One region of the Cryobacterium sp. MDB2-A-1 genome, then DNA from elsewhere that is predicted to be linked to it. Evidence: riboswitches for the same ligand, from Rfam matches in the RefSeq annotation. Region 1 holds a riboswitch; the other holds the start of a gene.
What was found. A riboswitch is a leader RNA that binds a small molecule or an ion and turns the genes downstream of it on or off. The one in region 1 is predicted to bind magnesium.

Region 1 (9,405 bases):
TTGAGCGCGCCACGGCCCTCGACGAACAGCGACTGGTAGATCGCCTCGTGGCTGATGCGCATGGACCCATCATCGGGGAAATCGACCCGGAGCCGGTGGGAGATCTGTTCCGGGCTCCACGCCATGGCCCACCGCCTGTCCTGCCGGTGCGGCTTGTTCAGCCCCTTCCACGCCGGCGTGTCAGGGCCCGTGACGATCGTGCCATCGGGTCTGCGGACGCTCCCGTTCAGCCGCTCCTGCACATACTCACGCAACCTGTCGTTGTCCACCAGCTTCGCGGTCTTCGGGCGCTTCGCGACCTGTTGCGACTTCCACTGCGCCACCAGCGCACGGTAGACCTGCTTCCCGCTCCTCGTCGCCGCGTTACAACGCAACTCGCGTGAGATCGTTCCCGGGTCGCGGCCTATCCTGCGGGCGATTTCACGCACGCCGAACTGCTGGGCGCGCAGCAGCGCAATCTCCTCACGCTCAGCGAACGACAGGTAGCGGCCCGTGGGCTCATCCAGACTGATCGGCGACATGCCGCCAGCGTGACGGAACCAACGGGACCCGACCGGCCACGACACGCCCACCTCGCCGGACGCCTCGACCGTCGTCACGCCACACGCGATAAGCCGCCAAAACTCCCGCTGCACCGCACGCGAGGGCTCAGGCCGGCCTGGTGAACGCATCGGCGGTCGCAACGCCCGATCCGCCGCCCACTGCCGCCGCGCGGCCTCGGGCGCTTTCGATATCTGCTTCCCACCGCGTCCCATCGCAAACCTCCGTGATCGAGGTGTTGCGACGACCAATTGAATCCGCCCAGTTCGCGCCTGTCTCTTTGTCAGAGGTCCCTGCCCAGCCGCGACTTTTTGGATCTCAGCTGGCGTCAGAATCCGAGTTCGGAAAGTTGATCCGGCGGACCGACGGGACAGGATCATCGACCAAGTGATATGAATCGCACCCTGCGAGGGACAGTTCGCTGCCCTGGACGACTCTGCGGACTCGGCTGAGAGATTCGCGCTGGCAGCGCCAGCCAGGGTCCAGCCGATGGGTTCCAAAATCATTGGCGTCGCGTGCATCCAAAACGGGAGTCCAATCAGAAGAGAGTTTGGGAGGCGATGACGCTTCCCGTCCATGACAAATAGCAGGAGGTAACCATGCGCAAGACCATCGCTGTCGGCGCCGTAGTCGGTGTACTCGTCGCCCTCGCGGGATTCATGCCGGCAAACGCCAATGAGAGCCACAGCCACGGGGACAACGGCCCCGCCGAACTGACCGTGTTCCACGCAATCCCGGGCGTCACGGTCGACGTTTACGTCAACGGAGCACTCACCCTGGATAATTTCACCCCCGGTTCATTCTCAGACACTCTGAGCCTTGACCCAGGCACGTATTCCGTGGCGATCACCGCCGCTGACGCCAAAGACGCCTCCAATCCCGTGATCGGCCCGATCGATCTCAAGCTGGGTAGCGGCAACAACTACACCGCGGTCGCACACCTGACCGAGGCCGGCATGCCGACCGCGACCCTGTTCCAGAACAACCCGGATCCCGTCGGAAAGGGCAAGGGCCGACTCACGGTCCGCCACGTCGCCGCTGCACCCTCGGTCGATATCCTGGCCAACGGTGCCGCCGCGATCACCGACCAGACCAACCCCGACGAGGTCGAACTGACCCTCCCGACGGGGACGATCAGCGCGGCCGTTGCCGCGACCGGCACGACCGCTGCGCTGATCGGTCCGGCCGACGTGACGATTGCCAAGCGCACGAACACCATCGTGTATGCATGGGGCAGCCTCGCTGACCACAACCTCGCCTTCGCCGTGCAGACAATCAAGCTCGACAAGGCCCACCACTAGGCACCACCCGGACACCTCCTGCGCTCTGCCATCGGAGTGCAGGAGGTGTCCGCCTCAACGCACACAAACACGAACCGAACCCGTCCGATACATCAGGGTGAGCTCCACTTGTCCCCCGTGGGCCAGACCTGCGTGTGCCCGCCGACTCGACCCGAGCCACGAGGACACAAAGATCCCTTCGACGGCCGAACCTATTGTCAGTTTCTCAGTGGCTCTCTGAAGGGGGCTTCTGGCTATGCTGTGCCTGACACCGTTCTGCGCCCACAGTGGATGGGGGACCATGAACGAGCAACATGCCGGTCAACGCTTCACTCCGAATAGCCCGGGCCCCGGGATGAGCCGCATTCTTCGAATCTTCACCGGACTGCGTAACCGATTGGAGGCGAGCGATGACACACATTGACCCCGAGAACCTTGCCATCATCGCCCTAGCCGGGGCCGACCTCACCAAAGTTGAACGCCAGCACCTCGCGGGATGTCCGGGGTGCGCGCTCGAACTCCTTTCCCTGCAGCACATCGTGGTTGTCGGCCAGGCGGCGCGCAACGTGTCCCTTACCGAGCCTGCCGAAGCGGTCTGGGAGCGGATTCATGGCGCTCTCGGGCTCAGTGCCGACGTCAAGAGCACGCCACGACGTGACCAATTCGTCGGCGCAACGCCCGCAGCGGCAACCAATGTCCCGGAGCGCGCCCAAACCCGAACTTCGAGGGATCATCTCACCGCGACGAGGGCTCGCGTACTCGTTGATCTGGCGCCGCGTCGCCGTCGGTGGCTACCTGTTTCCTTCGCAGCTGCGCTCATCGGCCTCATCGCGGGCCTGGCCGGTGGTATCTGGTTCGACTCACTTCAGCACGCCGCCGCACCGACAGTGATTTACCAAGCGCAGCTCACCTCCTTCCCCGGCTGGCAAGCACACGGCCAGGCGTCGGTTAAGGAGAGCGCGGATGGGCACCGCAACGTGACCGTCGACCTGACGGCTCCCGCCACCCCGGATAGCTCTCTACGGGAGGTCTGGCTGATCAAAGCAGACGCCTCAGGACTCATCAGCATCGGCCTGCTCGACGGAAACACGGGCCGCTTCGACATCCCCGACACTGTCGACCTCACCCAATATCCCCTCGTCGACATCTCAGCTCAACCCAACAACGGGAACCCCGCACACTCTGGGAACACGATCGTACGCGGACACCTGCAAGCCAGTTGAAGCACACTCACAAGCCCAAAGACCTGAGAACGCCTCGACCGCCGAAAAGAAACGTAGATGATCATGGCCGTGGCACTCTAGATTGCCTGAAACCCGGCAGTCCGGAGCAACCGACGAGGGCGCCCATCGGGGTCGCTGACGACGCGGCAGATGGGAACCGTCCAGGGCTGCGGCCGAGTCACTCGTTGGTAAACCCTCGTCGTCCTCCCGACGCGGCTGGGTCTGAGACTAGGGTGCCGCAGGAGGTGCGGCAGATATGTTCGCTTGTCGCTTCGCGGCGCGCCCGCCCGCGAGTGAGGAGAGGACGATGGTCACGAGCGCGCCGAGGAGGAGGGCCGCGCCCTCGCCGGGTACGAGTAGGTGGGCTTGCTCACCGATCGTGGCCGCGGCGACGGGAACCCCGAGCTGGGCAGCAGAAAGTAAGCCCAGAGGCAGCTCCTGACCGAGGAACCGAGTGGCGGCGTGGGTGAGCAGGGCGCCGCCACCGAGCGCGAGGCCCAGGAGGATCATCTGCGGGTGTGTGAGGAGGTCACCGAGGTTGAGGGACGCGCCGAGCCACACGAAGAAAAGTGGTCCGAAGAGCCCATCCGCGAGTGCGAACAGCTGTCTGGCTAGCCGGCGGGGCTCGCCGATGGCGGCGACGACCAGTCCGAAGGAGAACCCGGCCAACATGATCGAGACGTGGCCGGAGACCGCGAGAGCCGACATCGCAAAAAGGACCGCCAATTGGATGCGGAGTTCGAGAGCGAACTTGCGTTGCTCGGAGAGCCGATGCAACCGCAGTCGAGCGCCGTTTCGCTCCAGACGCGACAACGTCAGGTAGAGCACCGCAGCGGCCGCTGCGACGGCGCCCGCTCCGAGGGCCGCCCGGCCGGCGTTAGGCGGATCGATCGCCAAAGGCAGGGCGATGATCGCGACAATGTCGGCGATGGCGACCTGGGCAGTGAGTTGCAGCACCGAGTTTCCGCGCAGTCGCAGGGCATCAATCACCGGCAAGACGAGTGCCGCCGAGGACGATGCCATCAGCACGGCGTAAAGGGGCGCGTGTGCGCTCCCGAAGACGACGGCGGCACCAATACCAAGCGCCACCGCCAGGACTCCGGTGAACAACGCACGAACTGCGCCCGTGCCCAGTGCGGAGCGGATCTGCACGTCCCGCACGGGCACGTGTGAGCCGGCCACGAACATGATCAGAGCGAATCCGACATCGGCCAACAGCGTGATCGATGGGTCCGACGAATCGACCAGACGGAGCCCCGTATGGCCAACGAGGATGCCCGCCAGGATCTCGCCCAGCGTCACCGGAAGATTCCACCGTCGTGGGATCGCCAGCAAAGGCCCGAGCAGCGCAACGATCGAGATGATCGCCAGGGTTTGGAACGTCATCGCGAAACCACCACTAGGGGACGGCCGGCCGCCCCAAGATCAGGTCGGCCAGCTGCACGGGAATGTTCGTGTTCTCATCGGTGTGATATGCCGCACAGACCCGGTGGTAGCCGTCCGTAATGTGTAAAGGCACCGCCGAAGAGAGATTGCCACGAACGAGCAGGATTGGCGAGAGCTTCACGCCGGTCCGGATTTTCAGCAAGTCAGAGGCGACGTGGGGGTTGGTCACGTCAAGGAGCGGCAGGCCCGCAGCCCGCAGAATGTCCTTGGCTTTCTGAATGGTGATCGGCGTGTCTTGGAGCGCCTGCACGGTGGCGTCGACGCTCTCAGCTTGCAGGAGCAGGTGCGAGTAGTCCGCGGCGCTCGGGTAGTCCTGCGCCTCGGGCGACTCCAGCCATTTGACTTTTTTGGGCATGGTGGCCTTCCCTTGTTTTTTCGAGCAGGCTTTGGGAATGAACTTTCCGGCCCGGCCCGGCCCGGCCCGGGCTAGAATCCACCGCCTGATAGCTTGAGCGTAGTAGTGATCCGGCCGCTATGGAGGCACCCGCGATGCAGGCGTCGTAAGTCCATCAATTTGCGCTGAGATCGGCTTGCGGCGATGATGAGCCTCCCGGTAGGTACGTTCATCGTCAATGAATTGCACGGTCGGTGAGATTCTTCTGCACCTACCCTCTAACCACTGATACCGGGATTCTGGGTGTGGAAAACGCCGCATCTGAAGACGCCGACGGCTTTGAAGGAGGCGGTGGCGCCGTCGAAACGGATTTGGGCGGCGAAGGGAAAATGCAACCCGGTGAGCTTCTCAATCGCGAGCACGACCCAGGAGAATCCGCCCCGAGCGAGCGTCGTGTGTAGCAGCACCCGGCTCGACGCGGAGCCGGCGGACCCATCAATTTGGAGGCAGGCCTGGACAGCGAGCACCAGATCTCGCGGGAAGCTGATCACGCTCACCCTGTGGTGATCCTGCGTGATGTGCAGCAGCATCGTGACTTCGTTGTTGCCCGCTCCGTAACTTCCCGCGCGAACTCGACACTCGTCGCGTTACACACCACCCTGTCCAGTGCAAGTATCCATACCAGTCAAAAGCAGGCTAACGCCCCCGGTGATCGCTGCGACATACTCAACTGGGGCCGTCGGATGGCCCAACGAGTCACCTGTGAGCGAGATCCAGACCGGGCTTCAGATATTGCGGCCCTCAGAAGGGGTGGGCCGCAGATGCCGGTCGAATGAGTACGCGAGCGGCTGACCGGCGGGCAGTTCATCACCAAGCTGAAGCGCGTCACCCCGGAGTGTGGAGCGAATGCCCCGAATCGATGCAGGGCTCGCGATGACGAGGACCGTTTGGCGGCCGAGGAGGAAGGAAACAACGCGCTGGGAATAGAACTCGGACAGCACCCCAGCTGCGAACAATGTCGGGTCGGCTGGGTCCGTCTCTTCTAATTCGTCACCGTCCTCCCATCGCGCTCCCATTCTCCTAGCTGCATCGGTTCGGTCCAGGGGCCTTTCGGTCCGGCTGAGCCAGCCATCTGGGTAACCGCGATCGCGCCGCATGCTGGCGCGAGCACGAGGCCAAGCAGGCTCTACGTCGAGGCGACGATCTGAGATGACCGCGCGCGGGAGCTTGTGTAGTTCACACAGGAGCGTATTGACGAACCGAATACTGTTTGTTCGGGGCGGAGTGAACACGACGTCGGGAGAGAGCCTGGCCGCGGCCAGCAGATCCGCCGCGCGTTGTGCCAGGATGACGGCCGAATCGTCTACGCCGGTTCTGCCGGGCGTCTCGATGGCTGTCTCGTTGTGAACAGGGACAGAGTCGATCGTGTCCCCGAATCCCAACAGAATCAGTACACCGAATTCACTCATCCGCCTCGCGCTCCTTCCACAGCGGGATACTGCAGCATGGGGCGTCCCTCGACTTCGAGGCGACGGTTGTGCAGGATGACCACAGTCAAACACCATGCAGCCGGGCAATCTAGGAAGGCCAGCATGTCCTACCACGGGTTGGATCCGGGGCCCTGTCCTGTGTGCACGGCATCGTTATCCGCCAGTGGGCGGCGGACTCACGGTCGGTTTGCTGCGGGTCTGAGCGTAGCCACACCTTGCTTGCGGAGCAGTAAATTCTCCGTGTAGCGTGACTCTCGCAGGGCGCCACTTGTTAGCTGAGGCTCCTTTGCGGATACAAGCCAGCGACCCCCAACGTCTAGAGACGCCCCGGGTCAGGACAGGTTTTCCCGGAACAAGGGATTGCCCCGATTGGCTCCCGACTCCCGGGTTAACGCCGCAAAGTGCCAAAGGTCTTATGAGAAGAGGTCACCTCGGCCGGTCAGGTCGGACTCTTCGTGCGCGCTGAACGAAGTGGAGGGAGCACGCCGATGAGCGAGAGCCATAGACCCTGTCTCCCTCTGCCCGTAATTGCCCGTTAGACACTCGCTCTTCCCCGCGCGCGGCCCCTGGCCCGCGCTCTTCCGGCAACGCCTCCGGAATTCCCACGCTTACACATACTCGCTCCCTGCGCAGAAAGCCGCACACGATGACGAACAGCAGCGAAAGCGTCACCAGCCCTGAAACCGGCCCGACCCCGACGGGGCCGCTTTCCGCTGTGCTCGACTCAGCCCATCTCGGCGATATTGAAGGTGCAATGGGAACAATTCGTTTGGGTGATGATGCGCCTCGCCGAGGGTTCCCGGCCAAGTTTCGTACCCTGCTTGCGATCCTCGGCCCCGGGCTCATCGTGATGGTGGGAGATAACGATGCCGGTGCCTTCGGGACCTACACCGAGGCCGGGCAAAACTACGGCACCTCACTCTTATGGACCTTGCTCCTGCTCGTTCCGGTTCTGTACGTGAATCAGGAGATGGTATTGCGGCTGGGTGTGGTGACCGGGGTAGGCCATGCCCGGTTGATTCTGGAACGGTTCGGAAAATTCTGGGGTGCGTTCAGCGTCATCGACCTGTTCATCCTGAACGCGCTCACCATCGTCACCGAATTCATCGGGATCAGTCTGGGGCTCCAATACCTGGGCATCCCTCAGGTCCCCGGCGTCATCGTCGCAGCCCTGCTCGTGCTAGCCGCCGTAAGTACAGGGTCCTTCAAGAGATTCGAACGCGTCAGCCTGTTCCTGGTTGCTGGGTCACTGCTTCTGATTCCCATTTTCGTGCTCTCTCGCCCGGATCTGGGCGAGATGGCCAGGAACTTCATCCTCCCGGGAATGCCCGCGGGTTCACAACTCTCGACAGTGATGCTGCTGATCATCGGAATCGTCGGGACCACGGTCGCCCCGTGGCAGTTGTTCTTCCAACAGTCGTACGTCATCGACAAGCGCATCACCCCGCGCTTCATGAACTATGAAAAGGTCGACCTGTGGATCGGGATTTTGATGGTCATCGTGGGTGCGGCGGCGATCATCGGCTTCACCTCTGCGACGTTCACGGGGCGACCAGAATTCGGCAACTTCACCGACGCTTTGGGAGTGGCAGAGGGCCTCGGTAAGTATGTGGGGCCGGGCGTGGGAATCATGTTCGCGATCGCGCTGATCGACGCATCGATCATCGGGGCGGCTGCCGTCGGCCTCTCGACGTCATACGCCCTGGGCGACGTGTTGGGATTGAAGCATTCCCTGCACCGCAAACCGTGGGAGGCCAAAGGGTTCTACGCCGTGTTCGCGGGCCTCCTCGTGATCGCTGCCACCGTCGTCCTCATCCCCGGTAGCCCGCTCGGACTCTTGACCGTCGGCGTGCAAACCCTCGCCGGAGTGCTGTTGCCCTCCGCCACAGTCTTTCTTCTTTTGCTCTGCAACGACAAGGAAGTCCTCGGACCCTGGGTCAACGGCAAGTGGCTGAACCTGTTCACCTCGGTGGTGGTCGCCATCCTGGTCATGCTTTCTATCGTCCTCACGGCCAGCGTGTTGTTCCCGGATATCACGGCCGGTACGATCCTGTGGATCCTCGGTGGGGGCACCTTCCTCGGCCTGGTCACCGGTCTGATCGTGGGTGTGGTGCGCCGCCGACGCCCGGCTCGGGAGCCCGTCCCGAAGATGGAGCACGCTCAGCGGTTGCGCTGGCGGATGCCACCCCTGGCCCTTCTATCCAGACCCGAGCTCTCTTCGGGCCGGCGCGTCGGCCTTGCCGTCTTGCGCACGTACCTGCTCCTGGCGATGGCGTTGGTCGTCGTGCGGGTCGTTCAACTCGCTCTCGGCCACTGAGCAAATGAGTCTTACGCTCAAGTCAACATCCTCAACTCCGCCAAGAACCCAAGCAACGATCGGGAAAGAAGACCCACAGTGAACACGACGATCCGCGGTATGACCGATTCCGAGGTCGGCCTCTCGCAGTTGCTCCGGCACACCGTCGTTGACGGTCAAGGCAAAGCCCTCGGCAGACTCTCTGACGTCATCGTCCGACTCCGCGGAGACGATTATCCGCTCCTGACCGCGCTGGTGGTCCGGGTCGGCTCCGAAACGGTATTTGTCCCCATCGCCGACGTCCAGGACCTCGCGCCCGAAAACGTCCAGCTTGCCAGCGCCCGTCTCGACGTCCGGGCCTTCGAACGCCGGCCAGGAGAAGTGCTCCTGAACGCGGATGTCCTCGGCCACCGGCTCATCGACGTGGACCTCGCCTCCCTGGTCCGCGCCCACGATGTGTACATCACCCGCCTAGTCCCGGCCCACGACGTATATCTCAGCCCGGCCCCGGGCGTCTGGGTCGTCACCGGGCTCAACGTCCACCAGTCACACTGGTGGTCCCCACGCCGCGACAAGGACAATCATCCTGTGCGGGACTGGCGCTCCTTCGAAGCCCTGATCGGACACCAACCCTCCGTACTCGTTCGCACGTCGTTCGGGAAGCTCCGCCGGCTGAAGGCCGCACAGATGGCGGACATCATCGAAACAGCAGACGCCAAGGAACAGGATGAGCTCCTCGCCCAGGTCCACGCAGACCCAGAATTCGAAGCGGACGTTTTCGAAGAACTCGAAGACG
Region 2 (14,623 bases), on a different contig from region 1:
GCATCAGGCGTTCGACGGTGCAGCGGGCCACCGGGTGCCCGTCGCGGCGGAGTTGCACGCGTGCACCTTCCGAGCCCCGTAAACACCGAAGTTGTCCTTGTGCACGGCATGGATCCGGGCCGCGGTCACCGCGTCGGACACGGACCGTTTCGAGGGCGGCCGGAACTTCGCCGCGTAGTAGCTTGACGGGGCGACCTGCAACTCCCGGCAGATCGGCTCGACCCCGAACTCGCTCTTCTTCTCGTCGATGAACATGACTACCTGATCGAGGGGCGGTCGAGCTCCGCCGCGAAGAAAGCCGACGCACTCCGCAAGATCGCGTTCGCCCGCCGCAACTCTCGGTTCTCTCGCTCGAGCTCCAGCAGCCGGGCCGCCGTGTCCGTCATCACGCCCGGCCGGGTGCCCGTGTCGATCTCGGCCTGCGCCACCCATTTCCGCAGCGTGTCCGCCGACAAGCCCAGCTGCTGACCGACCCGGGCGCACGCGCCCCGTCGTCCGCCGGCCTCGCTCTGAGATGCGAGCACCAGACGCACAGCCCGCTCCTTAAACTCCTCCGGGTACTTCTTATTCACCATGATTCTCAACCTTTCAGGGGATCAAGAACTTCCATTAAACCTGGATCCACCGATCGGTTTGGGGCTTGGGTCGGATTCTGATTTGACCCGGGTCAGGGTTGTCGGGCGCGGTTGAGTGCGGGGCCTCGCTGCCCGTGGTGTTCCACTCGTGGTCCTGATCGCTTGGGTCGGGGGTTTTGTCGTCAGCTGGGAGCGGGTCGGGGTCGCTCGGTGCTGTGGCGGAACAGGGCGGTCCACGCGGTTTCCCATGGCCAGTGCTCCGGCAGGTGAAGCATGATGCGTCTGGCGGATGATGCGATCCTGGCTGGGACGGTGACGAGTTTTCGGCGGATGGTGGCCGTGGTCGCTTTGGCCAGCCCTGCGCCGGCGATGGTCGCCGCGGCGCGGGTGAGGTTGAAGGCCATCACGGCCAGGCGGCGTTCGCGGTGAACACGCCAGAGGGCAGGTGTGCGAGGGCGCTGTTCTTCAGGTCCGCGTTGACGAGCTCGATCACCGCGTGAGCGCGATGGGTTTTGTCCGCGGCGACCGTGGGTAGGTCGCTGGTGGTGAAGAACGTGTGGAAGCGGTGCGTATCAAAGAGGGTGGGGTGCTCGAGGTCTTTCTTGTTCAGTTCCGGGATTCGCCGCACGACGAGGCGGCCAGTGATGTGCTCGCTCTTCTTCCGGGACGTGAACGCGGTGAACGGTATCTCGGCGACTTCGGCCGCGCTGATCCAGGCTTTCGTGGCCTCGTCGTAGATAGCGTCGGTGTATTCGATGGCCTCCCAAGCGGTATCGGGAATGGACGTGATCGCGCGTTTCACGGCCGGATCCATCCGGGCCGTGACTGACACGGCCGCGCCCGCAGTGATCGCCGCGCTCATCGTGGCGTAACCGTAGAACGCGGAATCGGCCCGGAGCAACACTCGGGCGGAGGCCAGGCCATTGAGACGTTTGATGGTCGCGAGGGCGTCGCGAACCATCCGAGCCGCTCCGCGCGGCGACCCGCACGCGCCCCGCCGTAACCGCTGCCCGACAATGATCGGCGCGGACGCATCCGTCTTCACCGTCGCGAGGAAAGCATTGATCCCGCGAACCCCGGAGTATCCGTAACCGGAGCCTTGTTTTTGATGACCGTGTACTTCGATGATGGTGTCATCAATATCGAGGAACACGTAGCCGGCGGCGTCGGCCTCCTTCACAAGGAGCGGGGCTTGGATGGCGAGGCCCTGGAGGAACCGGGACGCGACCGCATCAAACTGACGCACATGGCCGAAAGAGAACGATCGAAGGAACGACCCCAGGGTCGAGGGTGCGTAACAGGAGCCAAAGACCTTCCGCATGCCGCCGTGACGCAGCACCGCCATGTCATCGATGGAATCAGCGCCGGCGACCATGCCGCCCACGAGGGAGGCGACCTTCAACCCGGCGTTGGCGCCCTTGTCCATCGGAACGCTCAACCACTGGTCGGCCAGACGGTGCAGGCCCGCTTCCTCGGCGAGTGCCAGGACCGGGACCAGACCCGCAGCCGACACGAGATTCGGGTCATCAAATGACGCGGAGACAGCCCGCACGCTGTGGGAAACTTGCATCTACGAGATGCCTTTCTTCTCGGGACGATTTGCACTGTCGTAAGTACAATTTTCCCTGACAAGCCAGGCATTCTCGGTTTAACGCGCCGTTAGATCCCCACCCCGATCGGTGGATCGAGGCTAAACCCGGGGCGCGACATTGCAGGGGTGCCTGGGGAACACCGGCTTGCTCTCCGAACAGCACAAATACTGCGGCGCCCGCCGCTACGAGGGCCTGAGTCCTCAGCCCAGCCGTTCGTGAGCGAAATTGACGTTCGAGACCGATCATCAGGCCACACCCGGTGGCTAGAAGCAGGCGAAGCGCGAATTCAAAATCCGTTGGGTTCACAGCCACTCACTCTTCTTTGTATGTTTTTTAGAATGTGACGGTGGGCAGTGTTTGTCTGATGGGGTGGTCTTGGGGGGCTTCGGATTCGATGTAATTGCAGATCGCGACTATTGCTTTGTCTTGTTGTGTGAGGTGGCGCTGAAGTCTGCGGCATTCATGGACGACTGCTTCTGCGTCAAGGTAAGTCTGCTCGGCGCGTTGGGTACCGGCCCGGCCGAGTACATCTTGCCCGACCATGATGACGAACATGAACACCAGTTGGAGGAGGCTGGAAATAAAGAGGAGAAACGCGAATGGGTAGGGGTCGAAGGTGATGATTCCGGTCAAGGCCAATCCGATCCACCCAAACTGGAAAAACACAGCAAAATAGAAAGCCCACATTGTGCTGACGGCCCTTGTACTTGCGGCAGCGATACGACCATTGAGTCCCACATATTGCTCCCCGACCGTAGTCGGTTTTATCGTCTCCCGTTCCTTCACCCGCGGGTGCGCACTCGATTTGACCAGCTCGACGCCCTTGTTGAGGATGCGGTCTTGTTTCACCAGGTGGGAATGCAGTGTGAGGACCTCGCTGAGAATCGTTTCAGCGTCTCTGAAGGTGCGTTCGGAACGATGATCAGAACTGCGGCCGAGTACACCCTGGCCTACGAGGATCACGAACACGAGTACCAGCTGCACCAAGTTGCCCAGGAACAGTAGGAAAGGGAACGGGTAAGGGTCAGTCTTATGTAACGGTCCGACGCTGGCCAGGACAATCCAGACGAAGACGAAAACGATAGTGATGTAAACGGACCACATGGATCCGACCTTGCTGGTGAGAAAAAGTCCAAGTCGAGCATTTAGGCCAAGATGTGCATCCTCACTGGCCGCAGCAGCGTCAGTGGGCGCCGTTCTCTTGGAAGGTCTCAATTCGCGGGTGTGGTCCATGATGAATATTGGCTTCGTTGGGCACCACTTGTGGTGCGGTTGAGCCCCACTGTTGAGATGCCTGATTTGTATCGTTCAGCCCCACTGCCGGCGTGGTTGAGCACCACCTGAAAAGCTCCTCCCAGCATGTGATCGCCACATGGTGGCAGGAGTCCCGGCAATGGTACGGAAGATCAAAGCGAAGCAGATCCTGCAGCTGCGAAATCAGGGTCTGTCGCGACGGGCGATCCACTCCGCCCAGGGGATGTCGAAGGCAGCACCTTCCAAACCTGGGACCGAGGTCGGATCGAGGAATGGGCGGCGCGGATCGGGAGAGCAACCGTCACGGTGACGGCCAAAATCTTCGAGACCCCCTTCAGCGACGAGGCCGGCTTCGACGCGGCGCTGGCCGTCCTCCGGCGGTCGAGCCGGTTTATCCATGGCCAATTGGAACTGGGCGTAGGCGGCCACCAGGTTTGCCCGCTGGTGGACACGAGACCTGCCCGGTCATGGCACATGCGCGAGCATACATCCCTCGCCGCCGCGTAATCGATGACGGAGAGCGCCCGTGGTGCTGAGCCACACCACCACTGGTGCTCTTGCGCGCTATCGATGGGGCTCAAGCGCACGATCGAGTGGGGCTCAGGCCCTCGAATACTCACCATGACGCTCATGATAAGCGACGTGTAGATCCTCACAGACCTGGGTTCCCAGTGTTGGGGCGGCAGCTTGACTGGCGCTTGGGCTGGTCGCTCCCCACGGCCTAATTCCGCTGTCCGAAATCTCCACGGCAGCTCACTCTCGGTCACCATTACGAATTCGGTGAGAAAAGAACCGGAGAGAAGAAAACACTTCACAGCCGGTGTCGCCGAATCGCCTCTACGTAGCGCGGAACTGAGATCGTGTCAGCGGAGATCCGAGCCCATTTCCTCCGCCGCTATCTCAGTGAAATCGTAACGCTGCTCTGGATTCGACGATCCTTCACTGGGAGGAGCCGCTGTTCGAAAAGACGGCACGATCTCACACGGCGCCAGGGGTGAGGGAGGCGTGGGTTTGGGGTTCGCGGCGTTGCCAGTCCTGGGGCAGGGCGGCTTCGAGGGCGTCGTCGACGGTGATGATGCCGAGGATGTGGCCGCTTTCGTCGAGGACCGGGAGGGTGAGGAGGTTGAAGTCAGCCATGCGGGTGGTGACGTCGATGATGTCATCTTGTGGTGCGGCGTGAACGGGATCAGGGTCAGCGACTTCGCGGAGGGGACGGTGCGGGTCTGTTTGGAGGGCGCGGATGATACTGATCGCACCACGGAGTGTTCCGTCGTCGGCGGTGCTGTAAATGGTGGTGAGGGCTTCCGGTTGTTGAGTTGTCGAGGTGCGAATGAGATCAAGGGCGTCTTGGATGGTCGCGTGCTCCGCCAGAGCGAGGTATTCCACACCCATGAGGCCCCCTGCCGTTGCAGTGTGGTAGCCCAGCAGGGCCAGAACTTTGGTGTGTTGGGGTTCAGGGAGCAGAGCGAGGACTTCCCGGCGTCGTGCCTGGGGGAGGTCAGTGATGGCGTCGGCCGCGTCATCTGCCCGCATCCGGGTCAGAACAGAAGCGACGTCAGCAGTACTTCGGGATTTGAGGAGATGGGTGAGGCTGTCTTCGTCGAGTTCTTCAAAGACGTCTGCTTCGAATTCCGGGTCGTTGTGGACTTGAGTGAGGAGTTCGCTTTGCTCTTTAGCGTCTGCCGTTTCGATGAGGTCTGCAATTTGGGCTGCTTTGAGACGGCGTAATTTCCCAAACGGGGCGCGAACGAGGACCGAGGGTTCGTGGCCGATGAGGGCTTCAAAGGATTTCCAGTCCCGTGCCGGGTCGGTGGAGATGGTCTTCCGGGTGGACCACCAGTGGGTTTGGTGCACGTTCAATCCTGTGACAGCCCACGTGGCGGTGTCGGAGCTGAGGTAAATGTCGTGAGCACGGACGAGGGATGCCATGTGCACGTCGATGAGGCGGTGGCCCAGGACGTCAGCGTTGAGTAGGACCTCGCCCGGGCGGCGCTGGAATGCCCGCACGTTCAAGCGGGCTGTGGTGAGCTCGACTCGATTGGGTTCCAGGGCTGCGACGTCGGCGATCGGGACGTAGATGGTTTCGGAACCCACTTTGACCACGAGCGCGGTCACGAGGGGGTAGTCATCTCCCCTGAGGCGCACAATGACGTCAGCGAGTTTGCCAAGTTGTTTTCCTTGGCTGTCGACCACGGCATGGCGCAGGAGTTGGGAAAGACGCAGAGCAGATTTAGTTGTTGTTGGAACGGGAGAGTTAGACACAGTGGCTTCTTTCACGAACAAGGCTAGGTAGAGGTGGCGCGTTGTCGGGGCGGTATTGAGAATATGGTGCTCGCGGCTAGTGGCCCAGTGCGAGCTGGACGACGCGGACCACGACGAGGACCATAGCGAGGATCAGGTAGGCGCGCAGCACGCCCAATCCGATGGTCCGACCGGTGGAGAGCTCCGGGCGGGCGAGGAGGGTGAGGGGTGGCATCCGCCAACGGAGACGTTGACTGTGTTCCATCGGGAGCACCGCATCACCGGCCGGGCGTCGCCGGCGAAGGACCAGGGCAGTCGCTCCGACAAGAATTCCCAAGACACTGCCCCCGCCGAGGATGGACAAGATTGTCTCTCCCGTGATGTCTGGGAAGAGAACGCTGGCTGTGAGGATGATGGAAAGCATGACCAGCACGGCGACGACAACAGACGTGAACAGGTTCAACCATTTGCCGTTGACCCAGGGGCCCAGCACGTCTTTGTCGTTGCAGAGCAACAAGAGGAAGACCGTGGCTGAAGGTAGCAGCACCCCGGCGAGAGTCTGTACTCCCACGGTCAAGAGTCCCAGCGGCGCACCGGGAATCAGAACAATCGTGGCTGCCAGGCCGAGGAGTGCGGCGAATACGGCGTAGAAGCCTTTCGCTTCCCACGGTTTGCGGTGCAGGGAGTGCTTCAACCCCAACACGTCGCCCAACGCGTATGAAGTCGACAAACCTACTGCGGCCGCACCAATAATGGACGCGTCGATCAACGCGATCGCGAACATCACTCCCACGCCAGGTCCGACAAACTTGCCGAGGCCTTCTGCGACCCCGAGTGCGTCAGTGAAGTTGCCGAATTCGGGCCGGCCGGTGAAGGTGGCGGACGTGAAGCCGATGATGGCGGCCGCACCGACGATGACCATCAAGATCCCGATCCACAAGTCGACCTTTTCGTAATTCATGAACCGGGGCGTGATGCGCTTGTCAATTACATAGGACTGTTGGAAGAACAACTGCCACGGGGCGACGGTCGTGCCGACGATCCCGATGATGAGCAGCATCACCGTGGAAAGTTGGGACCCGGGTGGCATCCCGGGGAGCACAAAATTGGTCGCCATCTCGCCCAGATTCGGGCCCGACAGAAAGAAAATGGGGACCAACAAGAGGGACCCGGCAACAAGAACCATGCTGACGCGTTCGAACCGTTTAAAAGACCCGGTGCTGACGGCGCCGAGCACGAGCACGGCTGCAACAATTACGCCGGGAATTTGCGGGATGCCCAGATACTGCAAGCCCAAACTGATACCGATGAATTCGGTCACGATGGTGAGCGCGTTCAGGATGAACAGGTCAATGACGCTGAAGGCTCCCCAGAACTTTCCAAAACGTTCCAAGATGAGCCGGGCATGGCCCACCCCCGTGACCACCCCCAACCGCAACACCATTTCCTGGTTCACGTAGAGGACGGGTACCAGCAGCAGCAACGTCCACAGCAATGTGGTCCCATAATTTTGGCCAGCTTGCGTGTAGGTCCCAAACGCGCCAGCGTCGTTGTCGCCGACCATCACAATCAGTCCAGGACCCAGAATGGCCAAAAGGGTACGCAGTTTTGCCCGCACGCCCCGCCGCGGCGCATCATCGCCGAGTCGAATCGTGCCCATGGCCCCTTCGATATCGCCCACGTGCGCGGAATCCAGGACCGCTGACACGGGCCCGGTCGGAGGAACGAGGTTTGACGTTGTATCCATGGTGAACTTTCTGCAGGAAATGAAAAGACAGGATCCGGGAGCCGATCAAACGCGGCCCGACGAGGGCCGGCGATGTCGGGAGCACCGTGGAAACCACAGGGCCGGGCGAGAAAATATGACCTGGCCGGGCTGCGATCACCGGGGCACGCCACCAGACAGGCGTGTGCAGGCAGACTGCTACCTGGTGTGCGTGGTCGGCAGGAGGTAGGGTCTATGGCTCTCGCTCATTGACGTGCTCCCTCCGCTTTGCTCAGCGCACACGAAGAGTCCGACCAGACCGGCCGAGGTAACCTCTCCTCGTAAGACCTTTGGCACTTTGCGGCGTTAACCCGGAAACCGGGAGCCAATCGGGGCAATCCCTTGTTCCGGGAAAACCTGTCCTGACCCGGGGCGTCTCTGGACGTTGGGGGTCGCTGGCTTATATCCACAAAGGAGCCTCAGCTAACGAACGGCGCCCTGCAAAGATGACTGTACGCGGAGACCCCAACAGAAGCAATCGCGGCTGTCAATGTTCCACAAGCGTTCACCTTGCCGCGACGCTAAACGGCCAGCCGTATGGCGTCGCGGCAACATGGATAGCTTTACCTTGCTAGCGCGCGGCGTCCTAAAGTGCTCAACTCGACTAGATCCCCCCGGTCCAACCCTTCATTGGACCCGGAAAGACCAGAACGCCAAGGGCGAGGACCTAAGTCGAGACCAAGTCTTGAGGAAGCAGAGGACAGGGATGCACTCGTTCGGATCCCTCATCCTGCTGCCACTGACCGCGAACCAGGTCGCAGCCGGTTCCCGGTCTGATCCCGGGCGTGACCTTCCTCTCCGCACGATGACGGACCCGACGTTCACCGCCCAGGCGCGTCTGGCCGCTCACCGACTAAATCTCTTCCGGATCGCACCAGACATGGTCCTCACGCCCTGCGAACCGCGCTGTATCCCGCTCACTCAAGCGGTACTGACGGAACTGCGTCACCTACCGCGCGTTGTCCGCTCCGACCGTCGACTGGACGTTGAAGAGCCCTGGGATCGTCCCCAAAGCGCACGGCGCCAAGACCCCTCACTCCGGCCCGGCTGGTTGTCGCGAACCGAGTCGTCCCCCGAAGCTGGCAACACCGGTGACGCAACTTCGACCTCGTTCAGCCCGCCGAGCAGGCTCGAACTATCAGCAGACATTGACACCAAGAACGTCGTATCCACTTCGATGCGGTCGTTCGTCACAGATTTGCTCATGCCGCTGCTCTCCGACCGGCAAACCATACTTCTCATTGCAGATCCGCACGTTATTACTCAACTACGGATCATTCTCAACAACAGCCATGCTCGGCAGACCCGTGACGCTGAACTCCCGACCGGGCAACTCCTCCGATACGACTTCGACCGCAACCTGCACCCCCTCAACCCCTTGGGAAGCTCCCTCTAACCTGCGATCTCCAGTTCTCCACGCTGGTTGCCGCCGCTCCAGCACGACGCTGCCCAGCGTGCCCGCGATGCTAACACCGAGCAAACTGGCAGCTGAGGTACTGTCGACCGGTTCCCGCGCCGATATCCAAGTGGTGCTTTCCCACGAGTGGTGATGAATGCGCAGAAGTCGCTGGTCTGGGTTGCATTCGAGGACCCGAGGACCCGAGGACCCGAGGGACAAAAGCGTCGAGTTGCGGATATCGACGCCGGGACAAGGCCAACAGGGATGCGGGAGGTATCCGTGTTCCGGGGACTTTCTGCCCACGAAGCAATCCCTCTCCCCTGCTCCCGCCGGAAAATAGGCTTTCGCGTCAGACAGGTACCGTATCCGCGTGTCTCAAAGCGCTACTTCCGTTATGACCCAGCGTGGATTTCCGGGAGGGGTCGAGCGCCCTAGTTTCCTTTGCTGCAGGTTTGTTGAGCTGCTGTTTGTCCCGTCACGGTCGTCGGGAGGACGGCGCCCCCGGGGCCGGGCGTGGCCGCCTGTACAGGGGTGGGTGTGGTGGCCGGTCCAGTCTTGCCCGGCACAGGAGTCGAGAGGGAAGTTGGCGTGGGATTCGGGGCCGCGGGCGCAGATTTGTCGAGAACGGCTGCCCGACCGGGGGCACCGCTGAGCTGAATGGGCTGGTCAGCGACGAGAGCTGCGTTCACGACAGCAGCACCCTCCTTCTGCGGGATGACGCGGTTCACGTCCTGCGGGTCGGCCACAGCGGGGTACTGAAGGAAGACCATGTTCGCCAAGCCGGTGTCTTTGAGCGCGAGCGCAATTTGAACCTGAGTCGTGGGATTGGTCAAGGTGTCAGAGAGGACCATGTTGTCTGTCGCCGCCTTGGCCAGGGAGTACAGCATGACAGGGTTACCGAGGACGCCGCCCGTTTCGACTTTCCGGGCCAACGCGGCCATGAACACTTGCTGGTTGCTGATGCGGCCCAGGTCGCTGCCGTCACCGACACCGTGTCTGCTCCGCAGGAACGACAAGGCCATGTCACCGACGATGCTCTGCTGTCCGGCCGCCAAATGCAAGGGCGGATTCGTGTAGAGGTCGTCGATCGGGGAGGCCACACACACGGTGACGCCGCCGATGGCGTTGGACATCACCGTGACCCCGTCGAAACTGATCTGGGCGGCGAAAGGAATCTGAACGCCGGTCAGTTTTTCGATCGTGAGCACCACGCAGGAAAGCCCTCCGCGGGCGAGCGTCGCGTTCAACATCACCCGACTGGACGCCGACGCCGTCGACCCATCAGATTGCGGACACGCAGGAACAGGGATCATGAGATCCCTAGGGAAACTGATCACACTCACGTTCTGATGGTTTTTCGAAATGTGTAATAACAGGGTGACATCGTTATTGCCCGCACCGGAACTTCCCGCCAAACCTGCGCCCGTCGCAAAAGCCCCACCCTGCCCGGACCGGGTATCCGTTCCCGTCAGGAGTAGATCGACCCCGCCGGAAATGGCTGCGACGTCTACCGCAAGCGCAGCAGTGCTCCCGGGTGTGTCCGCGAGGTGGGCGAGATGCACGCCCGGTTTCACGCTGCGGGCAACATCCCACGTGGCAACAGCTGCAATAGTCCCCCCACTGACCAGGAGAACGCTCACAGAGAACACGAGCGCGACCCTCACGGTTTGCCACGGGCTACGCCGCTGCAACCGTCCGTGGCGAATAGGGGCACCCAAGGAATGCGCTCGCGTCCGAAGCGGTAGCGGCGGCTTTTCCGTCACGTTGACCCCGGCTTTCTCCTGCAGATCGGCGGCTACCCCGTCAAAAACAACACGCTTGCTCCGCACCTTATACAACGCGAGTAGGCAACTGCTGGGAACCCACCGAGCGGTTCGTGGCTCTGTCAGCAGCCGGAGCGCGGGGAATCGAGAGTGCAGCTGGGACCAGGCTGCGTTCGGGCTCGGTGCGGGAGTGTCCTTCGGGCCTTTCCCGGGTCGAGGGCCTTATATAGGGACGTGCTTCATTGTTACCTACGCGACTGCCTGCTGTCCTATCGGAAGCACCGTCATGTCCACTGACCGTCCCGCTGACCGCCCCCGTCGTAGGCGCCGTCGGCAGGTGATAACACGTTGGTTCGTGATTGTTGTGGTCGTCGCCCTGCTCGCGGGAAGCAGTTATGCGATCTATAACTATCAACGATTCGCTGCTGGGATCACGCATATTGATGCGATCTCCTCGGCGAATGCTCCGAGCCGGGACCTGGATGGCCAAGATCAGAACATCCTCCTCGTGGGTGATGATCACCGCCCCGCCAACGCCACCGCAGCCCAACTTGCCCAGCTGGGCACTGAGCAAGACGGGGGCGGGACGAGCACGGACACGATGATAGTCCTCCACCTCCCCGCTAACGGCGACTCACCGACACTGATCTCCTTCCCCCGCGACTCCTGGGTCGATATCCCCGGTTTCGGCAAGAACAAGCTCAATGCTGCGTTCGCCTTCGGCAGCGAGAACGATGCGGGCGACGTGGGCGGCGCGCAGCTACTCACGAGCGTGATTCAAAACATGACAGGGCTAACCATCGACCATTTCGTTCGGGTCTCCATGATGGGTTTCTATAACATCGCTCAGGCCCTCGGGCCCATCCAGGTCTGCCTGAACGCCGCAGTGAACGACCCATATTCCACCATCAACTTGCCCGCTGGCATTTCCACCTTGAATGCCCAGCAAGCGCTCGCATTCGTCCGTCAACGGCACGGCCTGCCCCAAGGCGATCTGGACCGTGAGGTGCGCCAGAGGTATTTCCTTTCCATGGAGGCACGCCAACTGCTCTCAGCCGGTACGCTACTTGACCCCGTCAAACTCCCCCAAGTCCTTGATGCGGTCAGTGCGTCACTGCAAACAGATCCCGGCCTGAATCTGCTCGATTTGGCCACCCGATTCGGCGGCCTGAACCCGAGCAACATCACCTCCACCACCATCCCAGTCTCCGGAACACCGACAATCACCGTTAACGGCGCGGACGTGTCCGTAGTGCAAGTAGACCAGGCCGCAATGCCGGCCTTCATTTCCGGCATCATCGGGACGGCCACCGCCTATACGACAGCAACCGCGTCACCGGTATCCGACGTTACGGTCACTGTTCTCAATGGCGGCTCAACAAACGGCGCGGCCGCCACAAACACTGCCACCCTCAAATCCCTCGGATTCGCAACCGGCGTGCCAAGTTCAACGTCCGCACGCCCAAACACCACCATCGAATACCCGCCAGGGAAAGAGGGCGACGCCAAGGCACTCGCCGCATTCATTCCCGGTGCCGACCCGGTCAGCACCGGCACTGGCACCGATATCACTCTCGTCCTCGGAACCGACGGCAAGCAGGTCACCGTGCCAACCGCAGCTCCAGCAGCTCCAGCAGCGCCTCCAGCCCCAGCCGCGTCACCCAGCGCAGGGGAACAACACTTCGCGGGCAACGCATGCATTGACTAACCCCTGTCCACCCCCGACCTCGCGAACTGCTGTGAGGAGGCCCACCGAACTTCTACACTCCACAAGACCTAATACGCTGAGGGAAACCCGATGTCAACAATGTGGACGGCCGTGACTCTCCAGACGAACGATGCTTGGGGCCAAACTTTTGTGGTCATGGTCAAACGTGACCAACACGGCCACGTTCCAACTGTCCTCGTCAACCCAATCGACACCGCCGGCCGCAGACTGCCAGGTATTTGGCTGAGCGAGGCTTCTCACCACACTGTCTACCGGCGCCTGTCAGAGAACCCCTCGCTCTAGGAGTGCGGTTCACTTTTTCGTTCAGTGCTCCCCTGCCGCTATCCCCCTCATGGTCGACGCCGCCACCACGCCTGCCGTGACCGTGACCGGGTCTCCTTCATGGCCGCATTTGGCAAGGCGGCGCCCAACCGAATCGTGAGGGAAATCTGCTGTACGGACGACCGCCGCGGGGTGTCAGTGAGTGAAGCCGGGTTGCTGCCCTTCGACCGGCATCGGCCCCTCGAGCCTGTCGAGGTACGCCGTCTCCTGCTCGATGACTGTGAGCAGGCGCGCGGCCAGGTCCATGCTGAGCCCGTTGCGCACAACGATCCGTTGCACCGTCATCTCCGACAGGTCGTCGGGCATCTGGTACGCGGGGACGAGCCAACCATGGGAACGCAGCCGGTCCGACAGGTGGAACAGGTTCCAATTCCGGGTGTGGCCGGGCGTGAGCCGCCACGCGAACACCGGGATATCTGAACCGTCATTCCACAGGGTGAAGGCGCCGATCTTCCCGATGCCGCGCGCAAGGAATCGTGCAACGTCCTGGGACACCTGCTGCACGGCACGGTATCCCTCGAACCCGAGCCGGAGGAAGAGGTAGTACTGCAGGAGGACCTGCGCGCCAGGTCGGGAGAAGTTGAGGGCGAACGTGGGCATGCTTCCGCCGAGGTAACTGACATGGAAGATCAGCTCCTCCGGCAGCAGGTCCTTCGAACGCCAGACGATCCAGCCCAGGCCCGGGTACACGAGACCGTACTTGTGCGCGGACGTGTTGATCGAGTGCACCCGTTCCAACCGGAAGTCCCACTCCAGCTCCGGCTGCAGGAAGGGCGCGATCATGCCCCCGGATGCCGCGTCGACATGGATAGGAATGTCCAGGCCGGTACGTTCCTGGATCTCATCGAGGGCCGCGGCGATGGCCGCGACCGGCTCGTAGGCGCCGGTGTACGTCACCCCCATGATCGCGACGACGCCGATCGTGTTCTCATCGACATAGCTCGCGAGATTGTGGCCGTCGAGGCTCGGATGCTCCTCGCTGAGGGGCACGAAGCGCGCCTCGACGTCCCAGTAGTTGCAGAACTTCTCCCAACACACCTGCACCGCGGAACTCATCACGAGGTTCGGCTGCCCGTTCGGCTTCCCGGCCGCCCGCCTGGCCTGCTGCCAACGTCGCTTCAGGGCCAGTCCACCGAGCATGCACGCCTCCGAGGACCCGACCGTCGACGTGCCGATCGTGTCCAGCGGCTCGGGCGCGTGCCAGAGGCCCGCGATCATCCGCCAGCAGTACTCCTCGATCGCGGCGGTCTGGGGGTATTCGTCCTTGTCGACGATGTTCTTGTCGAAGGCCTCCGTGTAGAGCCGGCGGGCGTGATCGTCCATCCAGGTGCCGACAAAGGTCGCGAGGTTCAGCCGGGCATTGCCGTCGAGCATGATCTCGTCGTGGATGATCTGGTACGCCGTCTCCGCCTCCATCGGCTCCGTGCCGAGCACATAACGTGGGGCAACAGCGTCCTCACCCGGGCGCGCGAAAAGCGGGTTGATCTCTAAGAACTCCGGATTGAACTCTGGGTTGGCCTGCATGGGGTCCATGCTGCCGTATCGGGCCGGGAATCGACCACAAACCGCCGGTGCCGGCAGCCCGGTCGGGGTGGCGTATGCAGTCGAGCTGCTCTACGGCGCCGACGGGGTGGTGTTGGAGGTGATGTCAAAAATGCTCGCCCTAGTCGAAGATTTTTCGTCGAGCTCGCGGGATGAAACACCGAAGATGAATGCGCGATGACCACCTACCGCCCTCTAACCCGCCACCGCGTCTCGACCCGCATCGCCGCCCTGCTCGTGGTGCTGCCGCGTTCGAGGACGAACAGGGCTTCACGCACCCCAGCCGCTGGGCCTTCTATCTATTTCCGGAGGTTCACAGAGAGGGGCGGTCCGTGGAAACTCTGGAGTGGGCGCCGGCCACGTCGACTTGGTGCTCACCGATGGTTGCCGACACGTCGCACGATACCGGCTGCGGCACACATAACGCTCTCCACGCACCCTA

Region 2: it holds a riboswitch for magnesium, as region 1 does, so the genes downstream of both, E3O39_RS18480 (Nramp family divalent metal transporter) here and E3O39_RS14950 (Nramp family divalent metal transporter) in region 1, are expected to answer to the same signal.

What each region holds. Positions count from the first base shown of each region.
Region 1 is NZ_SOFK01000037.1:606-10,010, forward strand. Features, by position in the region: partial or broken gene E3O39_RS14915 (IS30 family transposase) at 1-521, opposite strand, end outside; gene E3O39_RS14920 (DUF4397 domain-containing protein) at 1,140-1,841, shown strand; gene E3O39_RS14925 (anti-sigma factor) at 2,231-3,043, shown strand; gene E3O39_RS14930 (cation:proton antiporter) at 3,272-4,429, opposite strand; gene E3O39_RS14935 (hypothetical protein) at 4,443-4,844, opposite strand; gene E3O39_RS14940 (LCP family protein) at 5,102-5,413, opposite strand; gene E3O39_RS14945 (hypothetical protein) at 5,609-6,292, opposite strand; M-box (ykoK) riboswitch at 6,574-6,743, shown strand; gene E3O39_RS14950 (Nramp family divalent metal transporter) at 6,960-8,630, shown strand; gene E3O39_RS14955 (magnesium transporter MgtE N-terminal domain-containing protein) at 8,760-9,405, shown strand, end outside.
Region 2 is NZ_SOFK01000055.1:390-15,012, forward strand. Features, by position in the region: gene E3O39_RS19950 (IS3 family transposase) at 1-58, opposite strand, end outside; gene E3O39_RS19120 (hypothetical protein) at 4-255, opposite strand; AL1L pseudoknot at 187-300, opposite strand; gene E3O39_RS18455 (transposase) at 258-575, opposite strand; partial or broken gene E3O39_RS18460 (IS1380 family transposase) at 758-2,145, opposite strand; gene E3O39_RS18465 (MgtC/SapB family protein) at 2,102-2,413, opposite strand; gene E3O39_RS18470 (DUF1003 domain-containing protein) at 2,501-3,400, opposite strand; gene E3O39_RS18475 (magnesium transporter MgtE N-terminal domain-containing protein) at 4,400-5,698, opposite strand; gene E3O39_RS18480 (Nramp family divalent metal transporter) at 5,760-7,343, opposite strand; M-box (ykoK) riboswitch at 7,696-7,865, opposite strand; gene E3O39_RS18485 (LCP family protein) at 9,258-10,655, opposite strand; gene E3O39_RS18490 (LCP family protein) at 10,945-12,297, shown strand; gene E3O39_RS18495 (glutamate decarboxylase) at 12,775-14,163, opposite strand.